One region of the Cupriavidus sp. CP313 genome, then DNA from elsewhere that is predicted to be linked to it. Evidence: predicted binding sites of a transcription regulator. Region 1 holds the regulator's gene; the other holds the start of a gene.
What was found. Region 1 encodes LexA, which represses DNA repair genes until DNA is damaged. Its sites were predicted from a motif close to ACTGTATNNNNATACAGT; they were not measured.

Region 1 (4,413 bases):
GTATGTCGTGATGCTGGATTCCCTGCCGTCGACCCCGCCGCCAGCGCATCCGCCGAGCAAGGCCGCCAATGCCGTCAGCGCAAGAATCCGCGCAGGCCATCTACACTTGATTTGCATTCCCGTTCCCTGCGTTCGTTGACGTGCCGATTTTGTCGATGACGTCGATTGGGCTCGCATACGCTCGTGAGGTTCCATCGCCAGGTGCTGGCGCCACGGCAATGAGAGGGCAGGGTGGCCAAAAAGAGGCAGGCGGCCCGATGGGGCAGGCCGCCTGACGGGAAGGTCGAGGGGGGGCAATGTCCCTCAGGCACAAGTATCGCTTCGCGCATTTGCGGCATGAACCCTGCAGAGGTAGGGGCTGTGCACAGCATATTTGCACGAGCGATCAACGGCGTGCGCGAAGGTGCCAGCCGGGCTGGGCTCCCTGATCGACGGCCGTGATACGATCCCTCGAATTGCCCCAGGCGAGACAAGGCATGGTATGCGGACCGATGCCGGCAGGGGGAGCAGCGTGGAAAAAGCAAACGTGGAAAACGAAGCGCCGTTCGGCGTTGTCTATGAAGACTTCAGAGTGGTCTGGGTTGCCGAGCAACTGCAGGACGGCAAATGGACGGCACGCTACTGCTGGCACCCCGGCACTTCAGAAGCCGCTGGCAAGGCGTTGCAGGAAGCTGTGCTGAATGGCAAGTCGCGCCGCCTGTTGGGGCAGTTCGATACCGAAGCCGAGACCGTCGAAGCCATCAAGCAGGCAGTGCTGCTTGAGGCAAAGTGGAGCCCGTCCCGAACCTGAGCTTTCCTCTCAAAAAAAATTGTGCGGGATACTAGCCATCCCGGGAAACTGTTTGTATAATCTTGTTTTTCGTCGATCAGCAACGTAACGCGCTGATGACCTCTACGGTGGCTGTAGCTCAGTTGGTAGAGTCCAGGATTGTGATTCCTGTCGTCGTGGGTTCGAGTCCCATCAGCCACCCCAAAGCATTTTCCAAAACGGCGCCTCGCGAGGGCGCCGTTTTGCATTCCCCGGGGGTGGTATGTCTGTTCGAGCGGCAGTGATTGGCGTAGCGATGGCAGCCATGGTGGCAGGGTGTGCCACCGGTACTTCTGAAAAGGACATTCGCGCGCGTGCGCCTATGCGCTTGTTCACGCCTGCCAAGATGGGCGATGTTGCGAAATGCCTTCGCAACAATCTGGGCGATGACGCCGCGGTCGTCAACTATCCGGCGAAGAGCCAGACTGAGATTCGCATCGGCCAGACCACGTCTGGCGGTGAATACCAATACGCCTATCTGATTTCGCTGACGGCGAAGCCGGATGGTACGGCGCTGGAGCTGCGCAAGAGCGATACGTGGTTCCCGCAGCTGACACCGCAAGAGCTGGAAGCAGAAGCCAAGGCGTGCGCGCGTAGCTGAGGGCAGGGCCCACGGCTACGCGGGCTGCACCCGTAGGGTTCAGGCAGCCAGCTTTTCGGCGGTTTCGAGTTCAAGCATGCGGCAGATCGCCGCCATGCTGCCGACCATGGTGCGTCGCTGCGTACCCTGGTAGACGCGTACGCCCTTGCTCTGGCGGAACGGCACGGGCTTGACCGGGCGACGGGCGGCGACTTGGTGGATTTGCGGCATGGTGGCACCTCTTTTAGGCAAAGCGGGGTCAACACCCGGCAAGCCGGGCGGCGTCTGCAAAGCAATGGAAGCGGGTGGGCCCGCGCAGGCGGTTGGCCTGCGGTGCCCGGCTAGAAGCCGGAGGATCGGATCAGCCCGACGGCGATGCCTTCCAGCGAGAACTCCTCGCCAGGCTCCACGATGATGTTGCTGAAGTCCGGGTTTTCTGCGATCAGTTCGATATGGCCACCGCGCCGCTGCAGGCGCTTGACGGTCACGTCATCACCCAGGCGCGCCACCACGATCTTGCCGTTGGCGGCTTCGCTGGCGCGGCGCACGGCCAGCAGGTCGCCATCGAGGATGCCGGCGTCGCGCATGCTCAGGCCGCGCACGCGCAGCAGGTAATCAGGGCGTTCGTCGAAGACCGAGGCGTCGACCTGGTACTGGCGGTCGATATGCTCGGCGGCGAGAATCGGGCTGCCGGCAGCAACACGGCCCACCAGCGGCAGCGTCAGCTGCATCACGCCGGCCATCGGCAACGAAAACTGGTCGGGCATTTCCGAATCGCTGCGTGCCACCTTCAGGCGGATGCCACGTGAGGCGCCCGGGGTCAGTTCGATCACGCCCTTGCGTGCCAGGGCCCTCAGGTGCTCTTCTGCGGCATTGGGCGAGGAGAAGCCGAATTCTGCGGCGATCTCGGCGCGCGTGGGCGGAAAGCCGGTATGGCGGATCGTGTTGCGGATCAGATCGAAAATCTGCTGCTGCCGGGGTGTCAGGGTCGCCATGGGATCGCCGTTCCGTGCAGGGCCACGGGGATTCCGGGTAAGGGATCGGTCGATCCTTTATCCTGCATCCGGCTGGCCAGGCACTGTATGTTTAAACAGTATGCTGTGATTTTATACAGTATCGGCCTGAGCGCAAGCAGAATTTTTGGGGCGAGTCGCATGGACGGAATGTGGATCGCCAGCGCGGGCCGGCGGCGAGGCGGGGCGCGCCCGTTACAATCGGCATTCCTGTTTTCCCACTTTCTTTGCACGCCCCCATGACCCAATTGCCTCGCATCGTCGTACTGGCCACCGGCGGCACCATCGCTGGCGCGGCCGGCAACTCCGCCAGCAGCGCACGCTACCAGGCGGCGACCGTGCCGGTGTCGTCGTTGCTGGCAGCGGTGCCCGCGCTGCAGTCGGCGGCCCGCATCGAAGCCGAGCAGGTGGCCCAGGTCGACAGCAAGGACATGACCTTCACGCTCTGGCAAACGCTGGCGGCGCGGGTTGAGCACTGGTCCGCGCAGCCCGACGTGGCCGGCATCGTGATCACGCACGGCACCGATACGCTGGAAGAAACCGCGATGGCGCTGCACCTGACGCAATCGTGTCCGGTGCCCGTGGTGATGACGGCGGCAATGCGTCCGTCGACGTCGCTGTCGGCCGATGGTCCGCTGAATCTGCTGGATGCGGTGCGCGTGGCCGCTCATCCCGATGCGCGCGGCAAGGGGGTGCTGGTGGCGCTGAACCAGCAGATCCACGCTGCGCGGGATGTGGCCAAGGCCCACACGTCGGCAGTTGACGCCTTTGTCTCGGCCTGCGGGCCGCTGGGTTTCGTGCAGGATGACTACGTGCGCTTCGCCCGCGCGCCGCGCGCGGCCTGGGTGATCGGGCCGATGCCGGCGGCGTGGCCGATGGTGGAGATCGTGGCGAGCTACGCCCAGCCGGGCAGGGTGGCTGTGGATGCGCTGGTCCGCGCGGGCGTTGCCGGGCTGGTGGTGGCTGCCGCCGGCAATGGCTCGGTGCATGAGGTACTGGCCGAGGCGCTGGCCGATGCCGCTGCCGCGGGCGTGGCCGTGGTGCGCAGTTCCCGCACCGGGGCCGGCCATGTGGCGATTCCGCCCCAGCTCAGCCCGGCGGATGGGGCTTTTGTTTCCGCAACGGACCTCAATCCCTATAAGGCGCGCGTGCTGCTGGCCCTGGCGCTGGCAGCCGATGCAGGGCTGGCGCGAGATCCGGCAAGGCTGCAGGCCATGTTTGCCAACGCCTGATTTGCCTGTGTAAACAGCGGCTTGCGCACTTGCTGCTATGCGCGCTATAATTTAAGGCTATTCAACCTTGCCACACCGGACTCGTGACGCCCGGGTGGCTAATCCAGAAGGAGCGTCAATGCGTCATTACGAAATCGTCTTCATCGTCCACCCGGACCAGAGCGAACAAGTGCCGGCCATGATCGAGCGCTACAAGCAGCTCGTGACCTCGCAGAACGGCAACGTTCACCGCGTGGAAGACTGGGGCCGTCGCCAGATGGCTTACATGATCCAGAAGCTGGCCAAGGCTCACTACGTTTGCCTGAACATCGAATGCGGCAAGGAAACGCTGGCTGAACTGGAACACGCGTTCAAGTTCAACGACGCCGTCCTGCGCCACCTGATCGTGCAGACCAAGAAGGCCGAGACCGCACCTTCGCCGATGATGAAGGAAGTGCAGCGCGAAGAAGCCCGCAAGGCCGCGCAAACGACCACCGAAGGCCAGGCCGCCTGAGTGCGGACTGCGGTGCGCGCCATGGCTGACAGCGTCGGCCACGGCAGCATGGATTGCAACCAGCAAGAGGTCCCGCGTTGAACCAGCTTCGGCTTGCCGCCACCCTGGCGGAACGCGATGCCCTGCGCTATACCCCGGCCGGGGTCCCCGTCGTGAACTGCATCCTGCAGTACAGCGGCGAGGCCGTCGAGGCGCAAACGCCGCGGCAGGTCGAGTTTGCAATCGCAGCGATGGGGATCGGACAGCTTGGCCAGCGTCTGGAGCGGTTACCGCTCGGCACGCTGCTC
Region 2 (4,413 bases), on a different contig from region 1:
CTGCCCGGTGGATGTCATCCATGGCCCGGTACAGCAGGGTGAGGCTGATCCACGCGCGGCCGGCGAAGGTGGCGGTGATCCAGCGTGCCTGGGCATCGAGGGTCGCCTCCGGGGTGCAGAAGTCCGGCGTAAAGATGATCGTGCAGTCGGGCAATCCACGTAGATGCTCAAACCCGGGCCCGGGCCGGTCCAGGTCGCGCTGAGTGAGCCGGTAGGTTCCCTTTTCCGCGCCGCGAGTGCGCGCCATGGTGATGAGCTCGCACAGGTTCCCATACCCCTCGCGGTTGCGCGCGATTGCGACGAAGGAGAGCGACGGGCTGCCATCCTCGTTCACCAGGCGGAACCATGCCCCAACCAGCAGCTTCAGGCCGTGGCGCTTTGCCTCCGTGTGTGCCCGCACGATGCCCGCAAGGGAGCACTCATCTGTGATAGCCAGGGCGCTGTATCCCAATTGCACGGCGCGCTCCACCAACTCCTCCGCGCGCGAAGCGCCTTCAAGGAACGAGAAGTTCGAGAGGCAGTGAAGCTCGGCGTAGCCGGGCAGGCCGGCGCCGGTCAGATCTGTGTCCATTTGCGCCTCTCAACCGAACAGCCCGTGCAGGTACCACCGAGCTGTGTCGCCCTCGGGGCTGGCCATCCGCTCGCAAAAGATCCAGTAGAACGAATGGTCCTTACCCTCGGCGACGTAGTAGTCGCGGGTCACCAGGTCGCCCGCCCACCACCCCGCCTCGATGCGCTCGGGTGGCGATACCAGGTACAGGGGCGAGCCATAGAACGGCCGGTGGTCCCGCTCCAGCAAAGCGATGGGTTTGTCGAGCAGCCATGCTGGGCGGGGGAGGTTGGGCGCGCGCTGGGCCGAGCGGGGTTTGCCGACGGCCGGTTCCCAGCCATTGGCCACCTCCGGCCGGTAGTCTGCCTGTAAGGCCGGGCGAAGGATGTTCTCGGCGCCAAGCCGCGCGGTGAGCAACTCCATCACCCGTGCGTGGTCTTCCGGCGTGCCGCCGGGCTCGGGAAACAGATCCTCGCTGGGCGGATCCTTCGGCTGTACGTCCGTGACCGACAGCCGAACGGCGATCATCGGGGCCTCCACCTGCATGCGGGCGAGCCGCTCGCGCAGCAGGCGCATCAGGTGGTCCTCGCTCCAGCTGGGCTCTGCCAGGGCGATCTCGATCACCGTGGGCGGAACCGCGGAGCGCCCGCGCTCGTGCTGCAGCTCGACGGCAATCCTCGTCACGGCCAGTTGATGGGCGGCCAGCCAGCCCAGCATCTGGACAATCAGGCCCCGCGCATAGAGCAAGGTCGCCTCGGCGTGCTCGATGCGGTCGGGCAGTTCCACGCGTGCAGTAAAGCTTGGCGGCGCTTCGAGCCACTCGAAGATCTCGGGCGCCAAGCCGAGTGCCCGGTCCAACGTCTCGTTGAGTTCCTGGCCGCACCGGCGCTGAAGGCCGGCGCGCGGCAGCCGGCGCAGGTCACCAAGCGTTCTGCAGCCCAAGCCATCCAGCCATTCGAGGTAGGGACGGGCTGCTGGCAGCACCGCCGCCGACATCCCGGTGACCTGGCGCTCGAGGGAGCGATGGGACAGCGCGCGGCCGCCGCCGGCGCGTGCCAACAGCCAAGCCCCCTGAGCCGTAGGGGCGCAACCGGTCACGGGCGTCACGCCAAGCGCGCGTGCAGTCGCGCGTACGTGGCGCACCAGCTTCCGGATGCCGCCGAAGAGTCGCAGGCTCGCCGATACGTCGACCAGGACGCAGGCCTCCTCTGCTTCGACAACATTGGGAGAGAACTGGAGCAAGGCGGTCGCGGCGCGCCGCAGGCCCTCGGCTTCCCTCTGGTGCGCCCGGTCGAAGATGAGGGTCTGCGGTGCCATGGTCAGTACACCGCCGCGGCGCATGCCAAGGCGAACGCCGGCGCGTGCTGCCATCGAGGTCATGGCACACACCTTCTCGCTTTCCAGCACTGCCGTTGGCAGCTCAGTGGACCAGCTCGGCCGGAACACTTCGAGGGGTAGCGATGGCAGGTGTAGGCAGATCCACAGGCGCAACATGGCGGTGGAGAAGGCTCGGCGATGGCTCGAGCCAAATAAGCAGCGGCGCATCCTGCTGGGGGCCGCGCCGCTTGAGAAAGGTCACCTCGATGCCGCCGGCGGCCGGGCTGATGGCGAGGCGTAATGGAGCGGGGGAAGCGTCGCGCGCGCAGGCGATAGGGCGCACGAGGCAAAACAGGGCTTCGCCCGACTGAGCGGCCAGGTGGAGGCGGCGCAGCGCGTCTGAGCGGATGTGCTGCTGCCAGAGCAGTACGGCGCCGCAAGTACCGGCGCGCAGCAGCTGCTCGGTAGCCCACAGCGTGTCGGCAGTTCGCTGCCCCCGAATCCACAGGATCTGCTGGGCCGGCAAGCCCCAGTTTGTCAGAGCGAGCGCCTGCGGCGTGTGAGGCGGCTGAATCAGCGCCACCGGGCGCGAAGCCGCGGCTAGCAGGGCCGGGCGCAGCAGGCGCAATTCGCCCACGCCGGGCTGCCGCGTGAGCAACTCAACCAACGTGCCCACGGGCCAGCCGCCGCCAGGCAGCTCGCTGGACAGTTCCGGATAGCCGGTTGGCAGCGTGCGACCGGCTGGCCGCGCCAGTTGGGAGGCGCGCCAGAGTGCAGGGTGGATGGTTTCCGGGTTTGGGGCGGACATGGTTGCATGGGCTGTACGTCCTTACAGTGTACTGTATGGATATACAGTTAAGTAAACTTGTGCGCGGATGATGACATTAGTGCACGTGAGGGGCTGTCGGCCATTGTGATACGCCAGCATCGCCGGATGCCGGCTACCCCTTTGATCACGGAAACCCAGTGGCTGGTTGGCTTCCAGGGCGGGGAGCCCGAACGGCAAATAGCTCGCGTAGAAGCGCTGCAGCCCCAAGCAAAGGCCGACTCTCGAAACGGCACCGGCACAGCCCGCTTTGTGCATTGTGCGGCACTTTGTGCGCAAGCCGCTGGTGGCGCCCCATTGTGGAGCACAACCCTCCCGATCAATTTGCTGACGAAGAGACCGAATCATCACCGAAGTGGAAGGCGTGTGCCTGATGACAGGCTGCTCAAGGTCGTCGTCGAGAAGGTGGAGCCAAGGATTGCATCATCGACAAGATCGACTTCTGCGATAGATGCTGGGCAGAAAATCGGCGCCGAATGAGCGTTTCTGAAGCCAAAAAGCGGATTATGATCGACTTTATTGCTGGGCCAGGGGGATTTTTGGAAGGCTACACGCTGTAGTAGCGGTTACTGCTCGCGGGTACGCATAACCCGCGTCGGATGGGCCCATACTTCATCCCAGCTCCTCGCCTCTAACCCGGAAGTGCGTTCGGAATGGTTTATGATGCGCAGCAGGCTCGGCGGAGTTGGCCGAGGAAGGGGCAAGCGGCGCACACTGCCGCATCAGGCGCAACAAAGCCAAAAGCCACCGCGAGGGTGGCTTTTGACTCTATCGCAGACTGCGGCGTCACCGGCTTAGGTTCCTTTCAGCGCACTGACAGGAGCGGGAGTGGGATCGCAGTTGCCTACGCGCAGAATCTTACCGCTAATAGTTTTGCTAATCAAGCAAGAAACGCAACACGGCATCTACGAGATGAGTTCAGCGCAAACGACGCAGCAACAGGCCGTCGCAATCACGGCCGCAAATCAAAGCCCCGTGACGGCGGCGGACGTAACGGCGTGTCTGAACACAATAGGTAAGCCGCGTCTCGACCCTTATCGCCTCTACTTCAGATGCAATACGGATGCTGAAGTGCTGGGGGCTTATCTGTGGGGTCAAGCGATCGCTGCGTCGCTTACGTCGCTTGTCTCATCATATGAGATCGTTCTTCGGAACGCCGTGCACCGGGAAGCGTCACTTTTTTCCTCTCGGAAGCAGTTTGATTCGCATCCTTGGTACGACCATACTAGGCAGGACGCTCTGCCCACGAAAGGCAAATCCCGCGAAAAAGTGACTGCGCTGCTTTATGACACTCCACCGGGCAGTCCGCCCATTCGTAAGGCTGTTCAGCCTGTACCGGATCAAGTCGTGGCGTCTCTTTCCTTCGGGTTCTGGCCGAACTTCCTCGAGGGCCTGAATGCACGCCAACAGCCGCGGATCTTGACAGACGTATTCCCAGGTCATCCACACAGCAACCCGAAGCACTGGGGGCAAAGCTCAAACGTGCAAGTGCTCATAGGAGAACTGAAGCTTATCCAGGCGCTCCGGAATCACATCGCGCACTATGAGCCCATCTGGAAGCCGCACCGGCTGACCGGTTCAGAAAATCATTGGAGCCGTTCGGTTCAGAGCATCAAGAACTTTCACAGCAAAATTCTTGACATCATGGGTTGGTGCTGCCCGGCGACGCCCTTGGTCTATAAAGCCAGCTATGGCTATCGCTACTTCAGCCGTCTTTGTA

Region 2: the regulator LexA is predicted to act here: its motif matches at 2,706-2,723, upstream of imuA (translesion DNA synthesis-associated protein ImuA).

What each region holds. Positions count from the first base shown of each region.
Region 1 is NZ_JBSVZB010000008.1:73,283-77,695, reverse strand. It holds gene ACW4E8_RS13820 (hypothetical protein) at 482-790, shown strand; tRNA gene ACW4E8_RS13815 (tRNA-His) at 898-973, shown strand; gene ACW4E8_RS13810 (hypothetical protein) at 1,065-1,409, shown strand; gene ACW4E8_RS13805 (hypothetical protein) at 1,449-1,619, opposite strand; gene lexA (transcriptional repressor LexA) at 1,730-2,383, opposite strand; gene ACW4E8_RS13795 (asparaginase) at 2,641-3,633, shown strand; gene rpsF (30S ribosomal protein S6) at 3,752-4,126, shown strand; gene priB (primosomal replication protein N) at 4,204-4,413, shown strand, end outside.
Region 2 is NZ_JBSVZB010000010.1:9,552-13,964, forward strand. It holds gene ACW4E8_RS15515 (error-prone DNA polymerase) at 1-571, opposite strand, end outside; gene ACW4E8_RS15520 (Y-family DNA polymerase) at 581-2,044, opposite strand; gene imuA (translesion DNA synthesis-associated protein ImuA) at 1,971-2,675, opposite strand; gene ACW4E8_RS15530 (hypothetical protein) at 3,567-4,413, shown strand, end outside.